4 regions of the Solidesulfovibrio carbinolicus genome follow, and region 3 is predicted to be linked to each of the others. Evidence: predicted binding sites of a transcription regulator. Region 3 holds the regulator's gene; each other region holds the start of a gene.
What was found. The regulator sigma-54, encoded in region 3, starts transcription at its own class of promoters, with help from an activator protein. The targets are predictions, from matches to a motif close to CTGGCACGGNNNNTGCTT.

Region 1 (5,549 bases), 170 kb from region 3:
AAAGGGGTTTCCTCCCCCTGGACCCCCTCCTTCCCCAAAAACTTTTTAAGGGGGTGGGGTGCGATAGTTCAAGTTTAACTTTAACGTTATTATAGCCAGCCGCCCGGTTACGTTGTTGCGCTCATGGGCAACCCAGGTTGGGGGGCCGGGGGCTAAGCCCCCGGCGGGCGCCGGGCAGCGCCCGGCCGGGTCTGGGCAGAGCCCAGCACCTTACGGGCGTCGCCAGCCGGTGACTAGGGCGACGGCTTTGATGCCTTTTTTCTCGCCGGTGAAGCCCAGACCTTCCTCAGTGGTGGCCTTGAGGTTCACTTGCTCTTTATTGAGCCCCAAAAGCGCGGCCACGTTGAGGCGGATGGCCTCGGCGTGGGGGCTGATCTTGGGAATCTGGGCGATGATGGTCAGGTCCACGTGGGTGATGGTCAGGCCCTTGGCCTTGGCGGCCAGCAGGGCTTCGCTTAAAAACACGCCCGAGGCCATGTTGTCGAAATCCGGGTTGCTGTCCGGGAAGAGCCGGCCGATGTCGCCGCCGGCCACGCAGCCCAGCACCGCGTCGGTCAGGGCATGGAGCAGCACGTCGCCGTCGGAGTGGGCCAGCACCTCGGGCGCGCCGAGGATGGGGAAGCCGCCGAGCTTCATGGGGCGCGGGGGCTGTTTGCCGGGCTTTTGCGGATCGGCGTAGCGGTGGACGTCGTAGCCGTAACCGGTCACGGGCACGGGAGGCGCGGCCGCCTCGGCCAGGCTGGCCAGATCCTCGGGATGGGTGATTTTCATGTTGCGCGGCGCTCCGGGCACGGTGAAAACGGGCTGGCCGTAGTGTTCGACCAGGCTGGCGTCGTCGGTGACGTCGAAATCCGGTCTGGCGTGGGCATAGGCTTGTCGCAGCAGGGTCAGGTCGAAGCCCTGGGGCGTTTGCACGGCGGCCAGCTCATGGCGGGGCAGGGTGGCGGTCACCCTGTCGCCGTCCACCTGCTTGACGGTGTCGGTGACGGGCAGGGTCGGGATGACGGCCTTGCGTCCGGCGGCCAGGGCGTCGGCCACCCGGGCGATGAGCCCGGCATCGACAAAGGGCCGGGCCGCGTCGTGGATCAGCACCAGACGCGCTTCGCGGGGCAGGGCGTCGAGGCCGTTTTGGACCGAATCCTGGCGTCTGGCCCCGCCTGCGGCGGTCAGGACCGGCAGGCCCGGGTGGCTTACGTCGAGATAGCCGGCCAGCTCGCGGGCAGCCTCGGCCAGATCGTCGGGCGCAAAAACCACGACCACGCCGGCCACGTCCGGGGACTTGGCAAAGGCGGTCAGGGCTTTCCAGTAGAGCGGGCGGCCGCCAACGGAGAGAAACTGTTTCTTGACGCCGCCCGAGGCCTGGGCCAGACGGGTTCCGGAGCCGGCGGCGAGCAGCACGGTCCACAGGGACACGGGGAATCCTTTGCGCTAAAGCGTGGATAAAAAAGGGGGAGTCGGCCGATAAGCCGGGTTTTGTTCCCCGGATAAACCGGGGCGGCCATCATTCCTCTAGGACCACGATTGCTCGCGGCCTCAAGCAACCTACCCGAAGGCACGGCCGGGCCAGCCTTAACGCCTTCCTATTTGGTCTTGCTCCGAACGGGGCATGCCGAGCTTGCCGCGTCGCCGCGGCAACTGGTGGGCTCTTACCCCACCGTTTCACCCTTACCGGCGCATGCGCCGGCGGTTTGTTTTCTGTGGCGCTCTCCCGGGATCGCTCCCGCTGGACGTTATCCAGCGTCCTGCCCTGTGGAGCCCGGACTTTCCTCCCCGGGCCTTGCGGCCCGCGACGACAGCCTGTCCGACTCCCCGGGGGAGTCATAAGGCCCTTTTGCCCCTGCGTCAAAGGGCGACGCGGACATTGCCGGCTTGAGTGCCGGCTTTGAGAATGCTAATAGCCTGAAACCGTTGTTTTCCGTCCTCGGGAGGTGTGCGATGCGCCTGATGTTGCTGCTTACGGCCCTGGTTTTCACGCTGGCCGTCTGCCCGCCGGCCCAGGCCACGGACTGGCGTTTTCTGGCCGCCCATGACGACCGGTCCGTGGAACTCTACTATGACCGGCATTCAGTGCGGATTTCGGGCGAGGTGCTGCGGCTTCGAATCAAGAGGGTGTTCGACGAGGCCGAGGGGCTGGAGATCGCCCATGAATTGGGCTTTCCCACCGGCGTGGCCTATGCCCTGGAGCGGGTGACCCTGGACTGCGGCCAGGGGCGGATTATCCGGCAGCAGGCAGCCTGGGTCGGGGTGGACGGCAAATTTCTGGACCGCACGTTGTCGCCCACTTCGGGGTGGCGGCCCATGCGGCCGGGGGGCCTTGGCGAAGCCGTCTGCCGGGAACTGGAATAGGGCGGCGGGTCCCCCTCTCAGTCGTCCTGGCGGCCAAGGAGCCCCTGCATGGCGGCGAGCAGGGCGCTGCGGCGAACGGGCTTGCTCAAGTAGGCAGAGCATCCGGCCTCAAGGCAGGCGGCCTCGTCCTCGGGAAAAGCCCGGGCGGTGATGCCGATGATGGGCGTGGGTCCAAGGCCGGACGCCCACTCATGTTCACGCATGGCCCGCACGGCGGTCAGCCCATCCAGGATTGGCATGACGTGGTCCATAAGCACGATGTCGATGCCGCCTTTCTTGAACCGGTCCAGGGCATCCTGGCCGTTCTCCACTTCTTCCAAGATAACCGGCTGATTTTCCAGGAACAGGCTGACGACTTGACGGTTGCCTACAGAGTCGTCGGCCAATAGCACCCGCCAGGGCTGGCCGCCGGCGTCGGAAAGCTCCGCAACGGCCTGGGTTTCCGGCGCAAGCGCTCCCGATGCCGCTTCGGCGGCAACCTCCAGCCTGACCGTGGCCGTGACGGTGGCCCCTTGTCCAAGGACGCTTTGGATGGACAATTCCCCCTGCATCAGTTCGGTGAGGCGCTTGGAGATGGCCAGCCCCAGGCCTGTCCCCCGGCGTTGATTGCCGCCCACCTGGAAAAAATTGTCGCAGACCCGGGCGATGTCGTCCGGGGCGATGCCGACGCCGGTGTCCCGGCAGGTCAGGCGCAGGAGGAAGGCGGAAGGGCCAAGGGGCGTGGCTGTGGCCGACAAGCGGATCTCCCCCGCGTGGGTGAACTTGCAGGCATTGGCCAAAAGGTTGGCCACGATCTGGGTGAGGCGGATGGGGTCGCCGTAAACCTGGCGGGGCAAGCCGGGATCAAGATCGCAGTAAAGCGGGAGGCCTTTTTCCTCGGCCTGGGGCGTGAACACGGCGCAGGTCTGGAACAGGGCTTCGGGCAAGTCGAAAGGTTCGGGCTCCAGGGTCAGCTTGCCGGCTTCAAGCTTGGACAGGTCGAGGATGTCGTTGATGACGCGCATGAGGATCTGGCCGGAGTGTTGGAAGATGTCCACATAGCGCTTCTGGCGGGGTGTGAGCGGGGTGTCGGCCAACAAATCGGCCATGCCCATGATGGCGTTCATGGGGGTGCGGATCTCGTGGCTCATGTTGGCCAGGAAGTCGGACTTGGCCCGATTGCCTTGCTCGGCCCGTTCCCGGGCGGCCAGAAGTTCGCTTTCCAGGGCCTTGCGCTCGGTGATATCGGCGATGAGCATAAGCAGGCAACGCCGTTCGAAAGCCTCGATGACCGTGCAGGAACAAAGCCCGATAATACGACGACCGTCGGCATGGCGGAAGGCCAGTTCCCGGTTGGTGACGGAATCGGCGACTTGCAGTTCGATCAGCAGTTGTTGGCGATCCTCGAAGCGTTCCCAAAAGCCGAGTTCCTCGGACGTGTGGCCGATGGCTTGGTCGGCCGGGATGCCGGTCAGTTGGGAAAAGGCCTCGTTGACGCGCAGCATCCGGGCGGACTGCTCTTCGCTGATGGTGACGGCCAGGGGCGAGAATTGGAAAATGGCGGAGAAGCTCAGACGGCTGCGGTGCAGGGCTTCTTCGGCGGCCTTGCGGTCCTCTATTTCGTTTTCGAGGTCAGCGGTGCGGCGACGCACGGTTTCCTCAAGTTCCCGGCGACGCTTCTCCAGGGCGGAAACCCGTAGTCTGTAGCCGCCATGGAGCAAGGCCAGGGCAGCCAGTCCGGCCAGGGCGCGAAACCACCAGGTGCCCCAAAAGGGCGGGGCCACGGCAATGGCCAGCGTCAGCCCTGTTTCGTTCCAGACGCCGTCATTGTTGCAGGCCCGAACGCGCAGGCGGTATTCCCCGGGGGAAAGATTGGTGTAGGTGACGGTGTTGTTGCCTGCCGGGGGGGAGAATTCCGGGTCAAAGCCTTCGAGCTTGTGGGAGAAAAGGTTTCGGGGCGGATCGGCGAAATCCAGGGCGGCAAAGGACAGTTCCAGGACGTTGTCCTCGTGGCCAAGGGCCAAGTTGCTCACCGTGACGGGGTTGGCGGCATAGGGTTTGTTGCGGATGCTCAGCCCGGTCAGGACCACGGGCGGCGCGTGGGGGTTGGGGCGGATGCGGCTGGGGAAAAAGGTGGTCAGGCCGTTTGTGCCGCCAAAAAACATTTCGCCGTTTTTGCCCTGGGCGTAGGCGTTCATCCAGAATTCCAGGCCGGCCAGTCCATCCCGATCCGAATAGTTGCGCACCTCGCCGCTACCCGGACTGTAGCGGAAAAGCCCCCGGAAGGTGCTGCACCACAGATTGCCGTCCTTGTCCTGCAACATCCCCTGGATGCCGTCGTTGGCCAGACCGTTGGCCATGGTGACGCGCTGGAAACGCCCGGTGCGCGGCTCGAAACGGTTGAGTCCCGCGTCGGTGCCGATCCACAAGGCCCCGGACGGATCAAGGAGGATGGGAGTTACGCGGTTGTTGGACAGGGAATTGGCGTTGTCCGGGTCGTGTTCCCAATGGGTGAAGGTTTCGGTGCTCTTGTCGAAACGGTTGAGTCCGCCATTGGTGCCGATCCACAGGATGCCTCCCGGGGCAGGGGTAATATGGCGCACCCGATTGTGGCTGAGGCTGGCCGGATTTTGGGGATCGTGGCGGTAGACCTTGGCCTTGCCTGTTGCCGGGTCGAAGCGGTTGAGTCCGCCCGAACTGGAACCCAGCCACAGGATGCCCTCTTCGTCCTCGGCGATCCACCAGATCTTGTTCTGGCTGATGGACTCGGGGTTTTGGGGGTCGTGGCGGTAATGGATGAAGCGGCCGCTGCCTGGGTCGTAGCGGTCCAGCCCCCGGTCGGTGGCTCCGATCCAGAGCCGGCCCTGGCGGTCAAAGCGCAGGCAGTTGACGCCGTCGTCGGCCAGGCTGTCCGGGTTGGCCGGGTCGTGGCGGAAAACCGTGACCTCGCCGGTGCGGCGATCAATGCGATTGAGACCGTTGTAGCGGGTGCCGACCCAGACGACATCGGCGCTTTCCTGGGCCACGGCGCTGACTGCGCTGCCGGACAGGGCGGTAGGCAGTCCCGGTCCGGCCCGGTAGACGGAAAACGCCTGATAGGCGGGATTGTAGCGGCTCACGCCCCCGGAATAGGTGCCGAACCACAGCAGGCCGCCGGTATCCTCCAGGGCGCACAGCACCTCGTCCTGGGACAGGCTTTCCGGGTCCAGGGGATTGTTGACGGC
Region 2 (5,549 bases), 1.7 Mb from region 3:
TGAACCGGCCCCGGCGACACGAGCGTCGCGGCCTCAAAGGTCCTGGCGATTGACGCCGGGCCTACAAGAAAACCAGGGATTATTCCCAAAAATACGACTGGATATCCAAGGGACGCAGGCTTGGCGGCTTGGCGGCCGGAAGCCCAAAAGGCTCCCGGCCGACGACGGGAAGATGGAAGGACTTAAGCGCCCGCCAGGTAGGTGGCGATGGCGTCGTCGTAGACGCTGGTCTGGCGGAAGGTGGCGGCGGCGGTTTTCTGGCGCAGGGCCAACGGCGCTTTCATGCCGTTTTGGGCCAGGGCGTCCATGACCTCGGGATAGAAGGCCGGATCGGGCACCACCAGGATGGAGGCGAAATTTTTCGCCGAAGCGCGCAGCAGCGTCGGCCCGCCGATGTCGATCTGCTCCACCATCTCCGGCAGGGGCAGTCCCTTTTCCAGGGCCTTGCCGAAGGCGTAGAGATTGACCACCACCATGTCGAAGGCGACGATGCCGTGTTTTTCCAGGGTGGCGACGTGTTCGGGATTGTCCTTGTCGGCCAGGATGCCGCCGTGGACATTGGGGTGCAGGGTTTTGACGCGGCCGTTTAAAATTTCCGGGAACCCCGTCACGTCGCTGACGGAGGTGACGGGCAGGCCGGCTTCGACGAGCATCTTGCGGGTGCCGCCGGTGGAGACGAGTTCGACGCCGGCGGCGGACAGGAACCGGGCCAGTTCGGGCAGGCCGGACTTGTCCGTGACGCTTAAAAGCGCCCGTTTGACAGGCAGAAAATCCATGCTGGACCTCGCTTTTTCAGGCGAGGTGCCACATGGCGGCCAGCTTGGCAAGGGTGCAAGGGGCGCGCGGCGCAAAACGCCCTGCGCGCCTCTCGTGAACACGACCCGAAATGCAGGGCCGGAACGTCCGGCCAGGGCTGGGCGGCCCGGGCCGGACGTCGCGGAGGGGTGTCCACGGACCGGATCGACGCGGCTTGCATCGTCTCCCTGAAGCCAGGCAAAGCCTGGCCAAGGAGCAAATTTTCAGGACAAGGCTGTCCGGCCAAGGCCCGGACCGCTTCGCCGGCTAGGCCGCGATGCGCTTGAGCTCGTCGGCCAGTTCCCGGGCGGCGTCGTTGGCCGGGTCCTGGAGCAGGATCTGGTCGATCTCCGCCCCGGCTTCGCCATGGCGGCCAAGGCTCACCAGACAACCGGCCAGGGTGAAGCGGACCTCGTGCTTGAGCGGGTCCAGGGCCAGATAGTCCTGCAGATAGGGCAGGACGTCGTCCAGGCGGTCGTCGGCATGGGCCAGACGGACCAGGCCGAAAAGGGCCACCAGGTTTTCCGGGTTCTTGGACAGCGCGCCCTTGAAATGGGTAAACGCCTCGGCCGACTGGCCGCGCTCCATCTCAATAAGCGCCATGCCGGACAGGGACCGGTCGTCGGCCTCAATGGAAGACGCCTTGCGGTACAGCGTCATGGCCTCGTCAAGCTTGCCGCGCTGCACGGCGATGGTGGCCAACCCCAGATAGGGGTCGGGGTGCACGCCGTTGCTGGTCATGGCCTTGCCGTAATATTCCTCGGCCTTGTCCAGGTCGCCCATGAACAGATAGCATTCGCCGAGTTCCTTGTTGATTTCGTAGTCGAGTTGCCCACTCATGACATCCCCTCCGTTGGCGGCCCGTCGGGTGCTGGTTTCGGGCCTGGCCGGTTCGCGCCTTGACGGCGCAGGCTGGTGCTCGGTTGTCCCGGCGGCCAGGGCTGCCGGGCGTTTTCTTCACAAGCAATCCTCGTGCCAAGCACTCCGATGCGCCTGCCGGCCGGCTCCACGGGCCTGCGGCAAATGACGCTTTTGGGAAATTCGTCCGGCTTTATTAGAAAGTGAAACGAATAGGCGGCAAAAAATGCCCCTGCGTGGCCCCGGGCCGTTCAGGCTGGAACGCTTTTTGCCCAATAGGCTTGCGAAAACGGGCGGCCAGCCCGGGGACAGCTCTCCCAAGCGGAGGAAAAAGACCATGAAAACCATTTTTTCAAGTAATCTCGGGCTTCTCGGCAAGGTTCTGGACCTGCACCAGGAGCGTCAGAATGTCGTCATGTCCAACCTGGCCAACCAGGACGTGCCCGCCTTCAAGGCCCGCACCCTGGAGTTCGAGCAGGAACTGCAAGCCGCGCTCAATATCGACGGCCGGGGCAAGATGACGCGCACCAGCGGCGGCCACATGCCCACGGTGTTTAATGCCGCCGGCTTCGAGGGCAACCTGGAGATGGGCTGGAAGCCCCGGGTCGTCCAGGGCCTGGACAGCGTGGACATGGATAAGGAAATGGCGGTCATGGCCAAGAATACGCTCATGTACAACGCCCTGACCGACATCACCAAGAAGAGTTTCGAAGGCCTGCAAAAGGTCATCATGGACGGAGGCAAGTAATATGGACCTCTTCACCGCAATGGACATCGGTTCGTCGGGCATGTCGGCCCAGCGGACCACCATGAACACCATCTCCATGAACCTGGCCAACATCAAGACCACCCGGACGGTCAACGGCGGCGGCCCTTACGTGCGCAAGTCCGTCATGCTCGAATCGACCCCGGTGGACAGCCCGTTTTCCAAGGCCATGCAGTCGGCCCAGGACCGCGACCTGGCCGGCGTCAAGGTCACAAGCCTGGTCAACGACAACCGCCCGTTCCGCATGCAGTACGAGCCCGGCCACCCCGACGCCAACGCCGACGGCTACGTAGCCTACCCCGACATCAACGTGGTCGAGGAAATGGCCAACATGATCACGGCCATGCGCAGCTACGAAGCCTCCAGCTCGTCCATCGGCACCGTCAAGAACATGTTCAACAAGGCCCTGGAAATCGGCCGCTAACGGAGACGCGTCATGGCCATCCCTTCCCTCGCCCTCGCCGCCTACCAGAACGCCCTGTCCCAGTCCGGGGCCATCGAAGCCAAGGTGTCGCGCTCCCTGGCCAAGCCGGCCGCCCCGGCCGAAGGGTTCGGCCAGATGCTCACCGACTCCGTCAAGCGCGTCAACGACATGCAAAACGGCAAGGACGCCATGGTCCAGTCCTTTGCCTCGGGCCAGACCCAAAACGTCCACGAACTCATGATCAATCTGCAAAAGGCCAGCTCCGCCATGCAGATGACCACGGCCGTGCGCGGCAAGGTCATCGAGGCCTACCGCGAACTCGTCAAGATCCAGTTCTAGCCCGCGCGACCGTAAACGAAGACCGCCAGGAGACCCGCCATGCCCGACTTCCTCAAGCAAAACTTCGAGAAGCTCATCCAGTACTGGTCCAACCGTTCCGCCGCCCAGCGCATCATGCTGGCCGGACTGGCCGCTTCCCTGGTCGCCGCCTTCGTGGTCATGCTGTTTATTCTCAACCAGCCCGACATGCGCGTGCTCTACACCAACATGCCCCAGGAAGACGCCTCCCGGGTGGTGGAGCTCCTCAAGGCCTCCAAGACCCCCTACGAGCTGCGCGACAACGGGGGCACCGTGCTGGTGCCGGCCGAGGCCGTCTACGAGCAGCGCCTCAAGGTGGCCGGCGAAGGCGTCATGCGCGGCCAGGGCATCGGCTTCGAACTGTTTGACGAACTCAAGGTCGGCCAGACCGACTTCGTCCAGCGCATCAACTACACCCGGGCGCTGCAAGGCGAACTGGCCCGCACCATTTCCGAATTCCCCCAGATCGAAAAGGCCCGGGTCCACCTGGTGCTGCCCCACAAGAGCCTTTTTATCGAGGAACAAAAGAAGGCCACCGCCTCGGTGGTGCTGACCCTGCGCAAGGGCCAAAAACTTGACGCCAAGCAGCTCCAGGGCATCGTCAACCTCGTGGCCATGTCCGTGGAAGGCCTCACCCCCGACCACATCACCGTCACCGACACCACCGGCCAGTCCCTGTACCAGCCGCGCGGCGAAGGCGGCCTCGACGGCCTGACCACCACCCAGTTCGAATACAAGAACACCTTCGAATCCAACCTCGAAAACCGCCTCGAACAGATCCTCACCCCCATCCTCGGCCCGGGCCGCTCCCTGGCCAAGGTCAACGCGGAACTCGATTTCAGCCAGCGCACCATCCGCAAGGAACTCTACGACCCCAACGCCACCGTGGTGCGCAGCGAACAGAAAAACGAGGAATCCACTTCCGGCACGGCGGCCGTGGACGCCTCGGGCGTCACCACCACCCCGCGCGGCGGCGGACAGGCCGTGCCCAACACCAATTTCCGGGGCGAAGGCTATTCCGGCACCGAGTCCACCCAGAAGTCCAGCCGGGAAAACAAGACCACCAACTACGAAATCAACAAGGAAGAGCAAAACGTCGTCACCCCCGTTGGCGACTTGAAGCGCCAGTCCATAGCGGTTATCGTGGACGGGACCTACGAGAAGGTCGAGGGGACCAAGAACTGGAAGTTCGTGCCCCGCTCGGCCGAGGAACTGGAACGCATCAAGCAGATCGTGGCCCGGGCCGCCGGTCTGGACCCGGCCCGCGGCGACGAGATCCAGGTGTCGAGCTTTGAGTTCGGCGCGCCGGACGGATCGGCCGAGCCGAGCCTGGTGCAGACCATGCTGGAATACGCCCAGCGGCTGGGCAAGCCCTTCATCAACGGCCTGCTCATCTTCCTGTTCCTTATCCTGGTCGTGCGGCCGGTGGTGCTGGCGCTCATTCGTCCGCGGGTCACCGAAGAGGAGATCGAAACCTTGGAAAGACTGCCCGAAGGCGAAGCCCGGCTGGCCCTGGCCGAGGCTGTGGAAAGCGAAGAGGCGGCGGCCATGCTGGAACCCGGCCGCCAGTTCGAGCTGGCCAAGCACCTGGCCTTGCAACTGTTCGAAGAAAACATGGAGCAGTCCATTTCGCTGCTCAAGACCTGGCTTAAGCAGGAGGCCTAATCCCCCATGCCCGCCATGATGTCCGGTCCGCAAAAGACCGCCGTTCTCTGTCTGGCCCTGGGCGAAAAGTTCGCCGGGGAGGTGTTCAAACGCCTGGATCGGCGCGAAATCGCCGCCATCTCCAAGGCCATGCTGGACATCGAAACCGTGCCCAAGGAACAGGTCGAGGAAGTGGTCCACGAGTTCAACGACGCCCTCCAGACCGGACGCGACATGGTCACGGGCGGCGCGGACCAGGTGCGCCGGCTGTTGTCCAAGACCCTGGACTCGGACACGGCCAAGTACATCATGGAAACCCTCGAACTCGATACCGGCCCGACCCCGTTCCAGGAACTGGGCAACGTCTCGCCGCGCATCCTGGCCCAGATCCTGCGCAACGAGCATCCCCAGACCCTGGCCCTGATCCTTGGCCACCTGCACCCCGAGCAGGCCGCCGAGCTGCTGCAAAACCTGCCCTCGGGCGTGCGCGCCGAGGTGCTCATGCGCCTGTCCAAGCTCGAAGCCGTGGCCGAGGACATGCTCATGGAAGTGGACAAGGTGCTGCAAAACCAGCTCATCGCCATGGGCGGCAAGGAAGGCAAGAAGGTCGGCGGCATCACCGCCGTGGCCGAAATCCTCAATGCCGTGGACCGGGCCACCGAAGAGGAAGTCCTCTCCGAGATCGAGGAAGAATCCGCCCAGACG
Region 3 (5,549 bases):
GCCGCCGCCTACGGCGCGTCGGAAATCTCCGAGCGCCACCGCCACCGCTACGAGTTCAACAAGGCCTACGCCGGCAATTTCGAGGAAGCCGGCTTGGTCTTAAGCGGCCTGTCCCCGGACGGCGAACTGGTCGAGATGGTGGAGCTGCCCGACCATCCCTGGTTCCTGGGCTGCCAGTTCCATCCCGAATTCAAGAGCAGCCCCATGCGTCCGCATCCGCTGTTCCGCGAGTTCGTGGCCGCGGCCAAGCGGCACAAGGGCTAGACGGCCCAAGCGCAAAAAGATGGCTCGGTCCGGGGAAGGCGGCTTCTCCGGACTTTTTTTGGGCCAAAGGGCTGCATGGCTTGGCAAGGCTCTAAAAACGTTTATCTTCTGGTCATGGTGCGATTTTTGGGCTAGATTGCGCCTGTCGGCGGCCAGGGTAGGGCGTTGCTTTTTCGCTTCGCGGCCGTCGTATCGCAAAGGGAGTCTATTATGTCCGAAGACGCCAAACTGGCCATTGCGCGCGCCCGGGACGTGGAGCTGCTGGTGCTCGACGTTGATGGGGTCATGACCGACGGCGGCATCTACGTCGATGCCCGGGGCGAGGTGATCAAGCGTTTCCATGTCCACGACGGGTTGGGCATCAAGGCGGCCCAGGCGGCGGGACTGGCCGTGGCGGTCATAAGCGGCCTGGACAGCCCGGCCGTGGCCGCCCGGATGCGGGAACTGGGCATCGAGGAGTACCACCCCGGCCACTACCGCAAGGTGGGTGTGCTGGAAGGCATTCTCGCCCGGGCCGGGTTGGCCCCGCATCAGGCCGCCTTTCTCGGCGACGATTGGGTGGACGCCGGCCCCATGGAGCTGGTCGGGCTGCCCATGGCCGTGGCCGACGCCCAGCCGGAGATCCTTGATCTGGCCTTGTGGGTGTCGCGGCGCGGGGGAGGGCAGGGCGCGGTGCGCGAGGCCGTGCGTTATATTTTGGCCGCCAAGGGCCGGTTGGAAGCCGCCTACCAGTGGTTCCTCGGCTGAAGGCCGATAGTGCCGATTGCCACAAGGCTTCAATTGTGGCATGGTTTTTGTTGGGCGGGGTGGCCCTCGTCCGGGCAAGGCCCACAGACAATTCCCGATAACGTCAACGACATTCGAGCACGGCGGTAAGCATGGCCCTGGAACTGCGGCAGCAACTCAAGCTTTCCCAACAGCTGGTGATGACCCCCCAGCTGCAGCAAGCCATCAAGCTCTTGCAGCTGTCGCGGCTGGAGCTGCTTGAAAGCGTGCAGCAGGAGCTTTTGGAAAATCCTCTTCTGGAGGAATCCGTCGAGGAGGACCGCCAGCCCGAACGCGTCATGGTCGAGGACAACAACGGCCCCACGGGAGCCGACGCGGCCATCGAAAAGGAACTGCTCAAAAACGCCGAGTGGGACGACTACCTTGGCGATTTCGCCAGCACGAGCAAGCAGTCCCTGTCCCGCGACCTGGAAGTGCCCGAGGAGGGCATGGCTTTCGACGCCCGTTTGGCCTCCAAGCCGTCCCTCGACGGCCACCTCGGCTGGCAGATGCACCTGTCTAATTTTACGGCCAAGGAAGTCGAGATCGGCGAGACCATCGTCGGCAGCCTCAATTCCTCGGGCTATCTGCGGGCCACGGTGGAGGAAATCGCCGGCATGGCCAACGCCGACCCGGCCCATGTCGAAAAGGTGCTCCACCGTCTCCAGCGCTTCGATCCCGTGGGCGTGGCCGCCCGCACTCCCAGCGAATGCCTGCTCATACAAATCGAGGTCTACGGCTATGACGATCCCATCCTGATCGAACTCGTTCGCGAGCATCTCGAAGACCTCGAAAAGAAGCGCTACAAGCCCCTGGCCAAGAAATTTCACCTGACCATGGAAAAGCTCAAGGAATACCTGGAGCTGATCCAGACCCTCGATCCCATGCCCGGGGCCAGCTATGGTTCGGGCGACCCGATCTACGTCAGCCCGGACGCCTTCGTCTACAAGTACGGCGAGGACTTCGTCATCCTGCTCAACGAGGAGGGGATGCCGCGCCTGGGACTCAACATGTCCTACACCGACGGCAGCCTGCCGCGAAACGACAAGGACAAGGACTACCTCCAGGATAAGATGCGTTCGGCCATGTGGCTCATGAAGAGCCTGTACCAGCGCCAGCGCACGCTTTATAAGGTTTTGGAGAGCATCGTGAAGTTTCAGCGCGGCTTTTTCGAGGACGGCGTGACCCGGCTGCGGCCGCTGATCCTCAAGGACGTGGCCGACGACATCAGCATGCATGAGTCCACCGTCAGCCGCATCACGTCCAACAAGTACGTGGCCACGCCCCACGGCATTTTCGAGCTCAAGTTCTTTTTCAACAGCGCCCTGGAGCTCGACGACGGCGGCACCGTGGGTTCCGAATCGGTCAAGGCCATGATCAAGCGGATTATTTCCGGCGAGAACGCCAAGAAGCCCATCAGCGACGAGGCCATCGCCGACATGCTCAAAGACGAGCTGCAAATCAACATCGCCCGGCGAACCGTGGCCAAGTACCGCACGGCCATGGGAATCGAGTCGTCGTCGAAGCGCAAGGCGGTTTTCTGATGCTTCGGGCCGGGATTCCGGCCCCTCACCACGCCAGCCTGGAGGATTCTATGAACATCACCTTTAATTTCAAGAATTTCGAGCCGTCTGACCATTTGCGCGATTATGCCAGGAAGCGCTTTGAAAAGCTTGGCAAGTACACCTCGTCCACCGACACCTCGGAAGTCCAGGTCAACCTGGCCGTGGAAAAGACCCGGCAGATGGCCGACGTCATCTTCCTGGCCGACAATATGCATATCTCGGCCCATGAAACCTCCGAGGACATGTACTCCACCATTGACCTGATCCTCGACAAGATCGAGGCTCAGGCCAAGAAGTTCCGCGAGAAGCAAAAGGACCGCCGCCGCCAGACCGTGGAGCAGGTCCGCATGGACGTCATCAGCATCAGCGAGGACGCCGCCGGCGGCCGCGTGCCCACCATCATCGAAACCGACGAGTACCAGCCCAAGCCCATGGCCGTGGAAGAAGCCGCCATGCAGCTTGAGGCCCTCAAGTACGAATTTTTGGTGTTCATCAACTCCGAAACCGAACGGCCCAACGTCATCTACCGCCTGCGCAACGGCGACTTCGGCCTCATCGATCCTGGAACGGGCGCTTAGATGCGGTTAGAGGACTATCTCCAGCCCGAGTTCGTCATCGGGAATCTTGCGTCGGAGTCCAAGTCCGAAGTGTTGGCCGAGCTCGTGGCCCCCATCAAGAAGCAGTGGCCCGATTTTGACGCCAAACGCGCCCATCAGGTGCTGCTCGACCGGGAAAACCTCGGCACCACGGGCATCGGCGACGGGGTGGCCATTCCCCACGGCAAGATGGAGAGCCTCGAACGCATCGTCATCGTCGTCGGGAGAAGCCTTGCGGGCGTCAGCTTCGATGCGCTGGACTTCAAGCCCTGCCGCATCTTCTTCCTGGTGCTCGCGCCCGAGCATGTCGCGGGCCTGCATTTGCGCATTCTGGCCCACATCTCGCGGCTTTTGTCCGACGAATCCTTCCGGCGGGCCTTTTTGGCCGCCGAAACCGACGAGGCCTTGCGGCAGGTGCTCGCCGCCGCCTAAGGCTGCCTGAAAAAACGTTTCCCGCGCGTTTGTCGTCACACAAACGCGCGGGAAATTTGTTAAGCCCTTGGGCCGGAAGGTGAATGCCATGGAACATGCGGCCAGGGAACTCCCCGTCGTTATCTTGACCGGCCTGTCCGGGTCCGGAAAATCCACAGCCCTTCGCGTCTTCGAGGACCTGGGTTTTTTTTGCGTGGACGGGTTGCCGGTCAGCCTCGTGCCCAAGCTCATGAGCCTTTTCGACGACAAGGGCGGCCAGCGCTACAAAGGCCTGGCCCTGGGCATGGACGTGCGCCAAGCCGACCTCGACACCGACTGGGGCGCGACCCTGGCCGAGGTGCGGCGCAAACAGGACCTCACCCAGATCATCTTTTTCGAGGCCGACAACGGCGAGATCATCCGCCGCTACGCCACTACTCGCCGCCCGCATCCTTTGGAAAGCGCCGAGAGGGGCCTTGAGCAAGCGGTCGTGGCCGAGCGCGAACGCATGCGCCCCCTTCGCGACGCCGCCGACATGGTGCTGGACACCACCCATTTCACCATCCACGATCTGCGCCGCAAGCTCCAGGAGAAATGGGCTTCCATCCGGCCCACCGCCGGAACCCTCAAGGTCCACGTCATGAGCTTCGGCTTCAAGTACGGCCCGCCCTCCGAGGCCGACATGGTTTTCGACCTGCGCTTTTTGCCCAATCCCTATTTCAACAAGGAACTGCGCGAGCGCACGGGCAAGGAAGCGGCGGTGCGCGATTACGTCCTGGCCGAGGAACCGGGCCGGGAGTTTTTGCGCCGGCTGACCGAATTTCTGCTCTATCTGCTCCCGCTGTACGCCAAGGAAGGGCGTTACCGCCTGACCCTGGCCTTTGGCTGTACCGGCGGCCGCCACCGTTCGGTGGCCGTGGCCGAGTCGGTCTTTGACACGCTCTCCAAGGCTGGCTACAATATCTCCCTTGAACATCGGCACATTGAACGCGGCTAGGCCGCAGGTCTTAAGCGCTACGGCAACGGGGGTTGCCGGCGAGAGCGGCGGGGCGGTTTACCCGGCCCAGGGGCTTTCGCTTTTGGCGATGGCGACGCCATCCCGGCTGGTCGCCTTGCCGGCCCGGCAGTCTCGTTCGCGGATGATTATCGTGTGAGATCTTGGGCTTCCGCGCGGCGTGGCCGGGACGGAAGCGGGATGCAATGCCGACGGTCTCAAACCGTCAAGACGGGGGCGACATGCTCCGGGATGCCTGTCTATGAATGCCGAGCCCCTCAAGGACGCGCCCGTTGGCGTGGTGGTCGTCACCCACACCGACTACGGGTCGCGGCTCATTGCCGCCGCCGAGTTCATCCTCGGCCCCCAGCAGCACTGCCAGGCCGTCAGCGTCGATCTGACCAAGGCCGTGGACGAATCCCTGGCCGCGCTGAAGGCCGCCATCAAGGATACCGACCAGGGCGGCGGGGTGCTGGTGCTGACCGACATGTTCGGCGGCACGCCCACCAACATGAGCCTGTCGCTTCTGGGTTCGGGCCAGCTTGAGGTCCTCACCGGCGTCAATTTGCCCATGCTCATCAAAATTTTGGGTTCGCGCACCCGTCCCCTGCAAACCCTGGCCGTGGAGGCCAAGCAGGCCGGTTGCCAGGGCATCGTCGTGGCTGGCGAGGTGCTGCGCAAAAAGGTGGCCGAGGGGTAGCCATGGCCTTCGTGCGCATCGACAACCGCCTCGTTCATGGCCAGATCATCGAGACCTGGCTGCCGTTTACCCACGCCAGCCGGATCGTGGTGGTCAACGACGACTTGGCCGCCGATCATCTCCGCCAGGAGATCATGTCCCTGGCCATCCCCGACGGCGTGGCCATTGTGTTTCTGCCCGTGGCCGATCTGGCCGGCTATTTCAGCCATGCGCCCCTGGACCTGCCCGAGGCGCTGATCCTGTTCGCCAGTTGC
Region 4 (5,549 bases), 1.3 Mb from region 3:
GGGCGCGGGCATCGCCCCCGAGCACCTGCCCCACCTGACCGACCCTTTTTTCACCACCAAGCGCGAGACCGGCGGCACCGGCCTTGGCCTGTCCGTCTCCGCCGGCATCCTCAAGGAATACGGCGCGACCCTGTCCTTTCACTCCGTCCCGGGCCAGGGAACCACCGCTGTTGTCGCCTTTCCGGTTCCGGCCCAGGAGCAGGCTTCATGAGCACCTTTCCCGCCTTCGGCATCCTGCTGGTGGACGACGAGCCGGCCTGGCTGCGTTCCCTGTCCCTGACGCTGGAGTCCTCGGCCGGCGTCACCAACCTCTTTCTGTGCCAGGACAGCCGCGACGTGCTGCCGTTGTTGGACAAGGGCGGCATCCGCCTGGCCCTGCTCGACCTGACCATGCCCGGGCTGTCCGGCGAGGAACTGCTGGCCCGCATCGGCGAGGAGCACCCGGAAGTGGCCGTCATCATCGTCAGCGGCGTCAACCAGCTCGACACCGCCGTGCGCTGCATGAAGCTTGGGGCCTTTGATTACTACGTCAAGACCGACGATGAGGATCGGCTGGTGAGCGGCGTGCTGCGGGCCATCCGCATGATCGAGCTGCGTGACGAAAACCGCGCCGTCTCCGACAGCCTGGTGGCCGGAACCCTGTCCCGCCCCGAAGCTTTTGCCGCCATCGTCACCCGCTCCCGGGCCATGTTCCAGGTGTTTGCCTACATCGAGGCCGTGGCCAAAAGCAGCCAGCCCTTGCTCGTCACCGGCGAATCGGGGGTGGGCAAGGAAAACGTGGTCCGGGCCGTGCACGGCTTAAGCGGCCGGCCCGGCCCCCTGGTCGCGGTCAACGTGGCCGGCCTGGACGACGCGGTTTTTGCCGACACCCTTTTCGGCCACGTGCGAGGGGCCTACACCGGGGCCGAGGCCGCCCGCAAGGGCATGATCGAGGAAGCGGCCGCGGGCACGCTTTTCCTCGACGAAATCGGCGACCTGTCCATCGCCTCCCAGGTCAAGCTCCTGCGCCTGCTCCAGGAGGGCGAATACTTCGCCCTGGGCAGCGACGTGCCCAAGCGCCTGCGGGCCCGGGTGGTGGTGGCCACCCACCGCGACCTGGCTGCCGAGGAAGCGGCCGGCCGGTTGCGCCGCGACCTCTACTACCGCCTGCGCACCCACCACGCTCACATTCCGCCCCTGCGCGAGCGTCCCGAGGACATCGAGCCGCTGCTGCGCCATTTCCTGGCCGAGGCCGCCGCCTGCCTGGGCAAGCCCGTGCCTACGCCGCCGCGCGAACTGGCCGGCTGCCTGGCCGCCTACGCCTTTCCCGGCAACGTCCGCGAACTGCGGGCCATGGTCTACGACGCCGTGAGCCTGCACGCCGGCCGGATGCTGTCCATGCACAGTTTCCTGGCCGCTGTCGCCCGGGCCGAACCCTGCCGGGCGACGCCGCCGCCCAATCCCTTCACGCCCTTTGAACCGCTGCCCACCTTTGCCGAGGCCGCCGGATTCCTGGTGGACGAGGCCATGCGCCGCTCCGGCGGCAACCAGACCATGGCCGCCCGGCTCCTTGGTATCTCCCAGCCGGCGCTGAGCAAGCGCCTCAAGCACGCCGTCCGCCAAACCCCCATAACCTAGGGCATGGGCATAACCCGGGTGATTTGAACCAACAGCCCTGTTTTGTTGGCGAAGTTTTGCTGGCGTCGGAATCCTCATAACTTCGGTTATGGGGGTTTTCGCTGCGCATCCAGATAAAATCAGCTGTAAAATAAATAAATTCATAGCCTTATCTCGCTTGTTCGGTGCTGGCATTGTCCGTGCTTGGGGCAGGGCAGACTGCTGCCATAGCCTCGCGGCGGCCGGGCGCGACATCCCCCTCTTCGCGCCCGGCCTGCGGCGGGGCCGCCGGGCGGACCGGCTCCATGGCGGCCCGCTTCGCCACTTCCCAACGCAAAGGAGACGCCATGCAACGCGCCGCCAAGATGCTCGCCCCGATCCTGCTGGGTTTGGCGGTCTGGCTGCTGCCCGCCCCCCAGGGACTTTCGGCCGCCGCCTGGGCCTATTTCGCCCTGTTTGCCGCCGTGGTCCTGGCCCTGGTCCTGGAACCCGTTCCCCCGGCCCTGGCCGGACTCATCGGCGTGGCCCTGGCCGCCATGTTCCGGCTGGTGCCGGTGGCCCCGGGCAAGGTCCCTTCGCCTGGCGACGCGCTCAAGTGGGCGCTGTCGGGCTTTTCCAACGGCACGGTCTGGCTCATTTTCGCTGCCTTCATGTTTGCCCTGGGCTATGAAAAGACGGGCCTGGGCAAGCGGTTGGGACTCACGCTGATTAAGCGCATGGGCCGCAAGACCCTGGGCCTGGGCTACGCCGTGGCCCTGGCCGATTTGGTGCTGGCCCCCTTCATGCCGTCCAACACGGCCCGCAGCGGCGGCACCATCTTTCCCATCATCAAGAACATTCCGCCCCTGTACGGCTCCACCCCGGACAACAACCCCCGGGGCATGGGGGCCTATCTCATGTGGACGGCCCTGGCCACCACCTGCGTCACCTCGTCCATGTTCTTGACAAGCCTTGCCCCCAACGTCCTGGCTCATTCGCTCGTGGAAAAGGCCACCGGCGTTAACATCGCCTGGGGCCAGTGGTTTATAAGCGTCCTGCCCGTGGGCGTGATCCTGTTTTTGGCCACGCCGCTTCTGGCCTACATCATCTATCCGCCGACCCAGAAGACGTCCGAGAACGCGCCCATCTGGGCCGGCGAGGAGCTGGTCAAGCTCGGACCGCTGACCGGGCGCGAGATCGTCATGGCCCTTTTGGCCGCCGGCGCGCTCATTGGCTGGATCTTTTTCAAGGACTTGATCGACTCCACCCTGGTGGCCCTGGTCGCCATCTGCATCATGGTCCTGGCCAGGGTCGTGGATTGGGACGACATCCTGGGCTACAAGCAGGCCTGGAACGTGCTGGCCTGGTTCGCCACCCTGGTCACCCTGGCCGACGGCCTGGGCAAGGTGGGCTTTCTCACCTGGTTCGCCGACGCCGCCTCGGCCCACATGCAGGGCATGACCCCCACGGCCACGCTGCTGGGCCTGACCATCCTGTTTTTCGTCAGCCACTACATGTTCGCCAGCGTCACCGCCCACGTGGCCGCCCTGCTGCCGGTCATGCTGGCCGCGGCCAAGGCGGTGCCGGGCCTGGACATCGGCCTGGCCGCCATGGTCCTTTGTGGGACGCTTGGCATCATGGGCGTCATCACCCCCTACGGCACCGGCCCCTCGCCGATTTATTACGGCTCCGGCTACGTCAAGGGGAAGGAGTTCTGGATTCTTGGCCTGATCTTCGGCGCGATTTATCTTGGCGTATACCTGCTGGTCGGGTTCCCCTGGATGGTCATGCGCGGCTAGGGTCGCGACCGCGAAAAGCACAGACCCCCTTTCAAAGGCCATGGACTGAAACAAGGCATTTTTACACATACTCCCATCGTCTTGGTTAAGGGAGGCGCGGCGTGCCGCGACGCCCCTCGCCTCTGGCGAAACGCCCCGGACGCGGCCGCGTCCGGGGCGTTTGACGTTCTTGTGGACAGGCCGCCGGTCTTGGACCATCCCTGGCGGGGAGCGGCGCGAAAATCGGCCTCCCGCGCCGTTTTTCGGCCCGCGGCACTTGACACGGCCGCCGCCATTGCCCAAGAGACATTTTTCACCTTTGACGTGATCGGCATCGTGCCGCCAACTTTCCCCCGCCCGGAGGCTCCATGAAGCGTATCGTCATCGCCCTGGCCCTGGTCCTGTGCGCCGCCCAGCCGGCCCTGGCCGACAAGGTCGCAACGCCCATCCCCATCGGCATCGCCGTGGCCCAGACCAGCAACGTGGCGCTTTTCGGCCAGGAGCAGGTCAACGGCGCCAAACTCGCCGAGGAACGCCTGAATGCCGCCGGCGGCGTGAACGGCACGAAAATCGCCCTGGTCTTCCAGGACACCGCCGGCGACGAAGCCGGGGCCGTCAACGCCTTCCAGAACCTGCTCAACCGCGACAAGGTCGTGGCCATCATCGGACCCACGCTCTCCCAGCAGGCTTTCGCCGCCAACCCCATCGCCGACCGGGCCAAGACCCCGGTGGTCGGCCCCTCCAACACCGCCAAGGGCATTCCCGAGATCGGCGAGTTCGTCGGCCGCATCTCCGCTCCCATGACCCAGGTCGCGCCCAACTCCCTCAAGCAGGCCATGAAGATCAAGCCCGACCTCAAGCGGGTGGCCGTGCTCTACGCCCAAAACGACGCCTTTTCCTCTTCCGAGACCACGACCTTCCAGGACGCCATCAAGGAGCTTGGCCTGGAGACCGTCACCGTCCAGAAGTTCCAGACCACCGACACCGACTTCACCACCCAGGTCACGGCCGTGCTCGGGGCCAATGCCGATCTGGTCGTCATCTCGGGCCTTGCCGCCGATTCCGGCAACCTCGTCAAACAATTGCGCCAGCTCGGCTACAAGGGCCTCATCGTCGGCGGCAATGGGCTCAATTCGCCCAACATGTTCCCGGTGTGCGGCGCGCTGTGCAACGACGTGCTGGTGGCCCAGGCCTACAGCCCCGGCGCGGTGGACAAAAACCCGGTCAACAAGGACTTCGCCGCCGCCTTCGAGGCCGCCTACAAGAAAGGCCCGGCCCAGTTCTCGGCCCAGGCCTACGCCGCCGTCCAGGTGGTGGTCGAGGCCCTGGCCAAGATCGAAAAAGAGACCGGCAAGAAGATCGCCGACTTCGAGCTGGCCGATCTGCGCGCCGCCCTCAATAAGTCCCTGCGCACCGGCACGTACCTGACGCCCATGGGCGAGATCAGCATGGCCCCCTCCGGCGAAGTGCAGCAAAAGGACTTCTACGTCTCCAAGATCGTCATGAATCCCGACGGCAAGACCGGCGCTTTCGTGCTTGTCTCCGAATAGCAACCGTCCCATCACGGCTGCGGCCGGGACGCCCAGGCATGGGCGTCCCGGCCGCTAAAAAAGCGTTCCCATGGATTTCGCCTGGCTCCTGCAAAGTCTCCTCAACGGCCTGAGCATCGGGTCGGTCTACGCCGTCTTCGCCCTGGGCTACACCCTGGTCTTCTCCATCCTCGGCATCATCAATTTCGCCCATGGCGCGGTCTTTACCCTGGGCGCGTACCTCACCTACGCCCTGGCCGTGGGCCATTTCGGCATAAACGGCCTTTTGGCCGACTGGACCATGCCCGTGACCCTGCCCTTCGTGCCGGCGCTGATTCTCGGCGCGCTGCTGTCGGGTCTGGCCGGCATGGCCGTGGAACGGCTGGCGTTTAAGCCCCTGCGCAAGCGCGGGGCCGATCCGCTCCTGGCCCTGGTCAGCAGCCTGGGCGTGGCCCTTATTGTCGTCAACCTGATCCAGTATCTCGTTGGCGCGGAGATCTATTCCTTCCCCGCCGACATCTTCGGCGACCTGCCCATGGCCGTCATCTTCAAGATCGGCGGCAAGCCCGTGGCCGTGCGCACCATCCAGATCATCCTTTTTGGCGCAAGCCTCGTCATGCTGGCCGGCCTGGGCTGGTTCATCGGCCGCACCCGCGGCGGCAAGGCG

Region 1: the regulator sigma-54 is predicted to act here: its motif matches at 1,550-1,567, upstream of ispD (2-C-methyl-D-erythritol 4-phosphate cytidylyltransferase).
Region 2: the regulator sigma-54 is predicted to act here: its motif matches at 1,910-1,927, upstream of flgB (flagellar basal body rod protein FlgB).
Region 4: the regulator sigma-54 is predicted to act here: its motif matches at 1,785-1,802, upstream of C3Y92_RS17820 (anion permease).

The regions. Positions count from the first base shown of each region.
Region 1 is NZ_CP026538.1:2,532,882-2,538,430, reverse strand. It holds gene ispD (2-C-methyl-D-erythritol 4-phosphate cytidylyltransferase) at 211-1,413, opposite strand; RNA gene rnpB (RNase P RNA component class A) at 1,447-1,809, opposite strand; gene C3Y92_RS11360 (hypothetical protein) at 1,936-2,346, shown strand; gene C3Y92_RS11355 (hybrid sensor histidine kinase/response regulator) at 2,364-5,549, opposite strand, start outside.
Region 2 is NZ_CP026538.1:4,396,739-4,402,287, forward strand. It holds gene rpiA (ribose-5-phosphate isomerase RpiA) at 1-3, shown strand, start outside; gene C3Y92_RS19640 (IMP cyclohydrolase) at 183-776, opposite strand; gene C3Y92_RS19645 (tetratricopeptide repeat protein) at 1,063-1,635, opposite strand; gene flgB (flagellar basal body rod protein FlgB) at 1,991-2,401, shown strand; gene flgC (flagellar basal body rod protein FlgC) at 2,403-2,843, shown strand; gene fliE (flagellar hook-basal body complex protein FliE) at 2,856-3,182, shown strand; gene fliF (flagellar basal-body MS-ring/collar protein FliF) at 3,222-4,865, shown strand; gene fliG (flagellar motor switch protein FliG) at 4,872-5,549, shown strand, end outside.
Region 3 is NZ_CP026538.1:2,703,285-2,708,833, reverse strand. It holds gene C3Y92_RS12185 (CTP synthase) at 1-264, shown strand, start outside; gene C3Y92_RS12180 (KdsC family phosphatase) at 475-1,011, shown strand; gene rpoN (RNA polymerase factor sigma-54) at 1,143-2,573, shown strand; gene hpf (ribosome hibernation-promoting factor, HPF/YfiA family) at 2,624-3,172, shown strand; gene C3Y92_RS12165 (PTS sugar transporter subunit IIA) at 3,173-3,622, shown strand; gene rapZ (RNase adapter RapZ) at 3,711-4,598, shown strand; gene C3Y92_RS12155 (PTS sugar transporter subunit IIA) at 4,858-5,295, shown strand; gene C3Y92_RS12150 (PTS sugar transporter subunit IIB) at 5,298-5,549, shown strand, end outside.
Region 4 is NZ_CP026538.1:3,986,842-3,992,390, reverse strand. It holds gene C3Y92_RS17830 (transporter substrate-binding domain-containing protein) at 1-211, shown strand, start outside; gene C3Y92_RS17825 (sigma-54-dependent transcriptional regulator) at 208-1,617, shown strand; gene C3Y92_RS17820 (anion permease) at 1,944-3,374, shown strand; gene C3Y92_RS17815 (ABC transporter substrate-binding protein) at 3,722-4,903, shown strand; gene C3Y92_RS17810 (branched-chain amino acid ABC transporter permease) at 4,974-5,549, shown strand, end outside.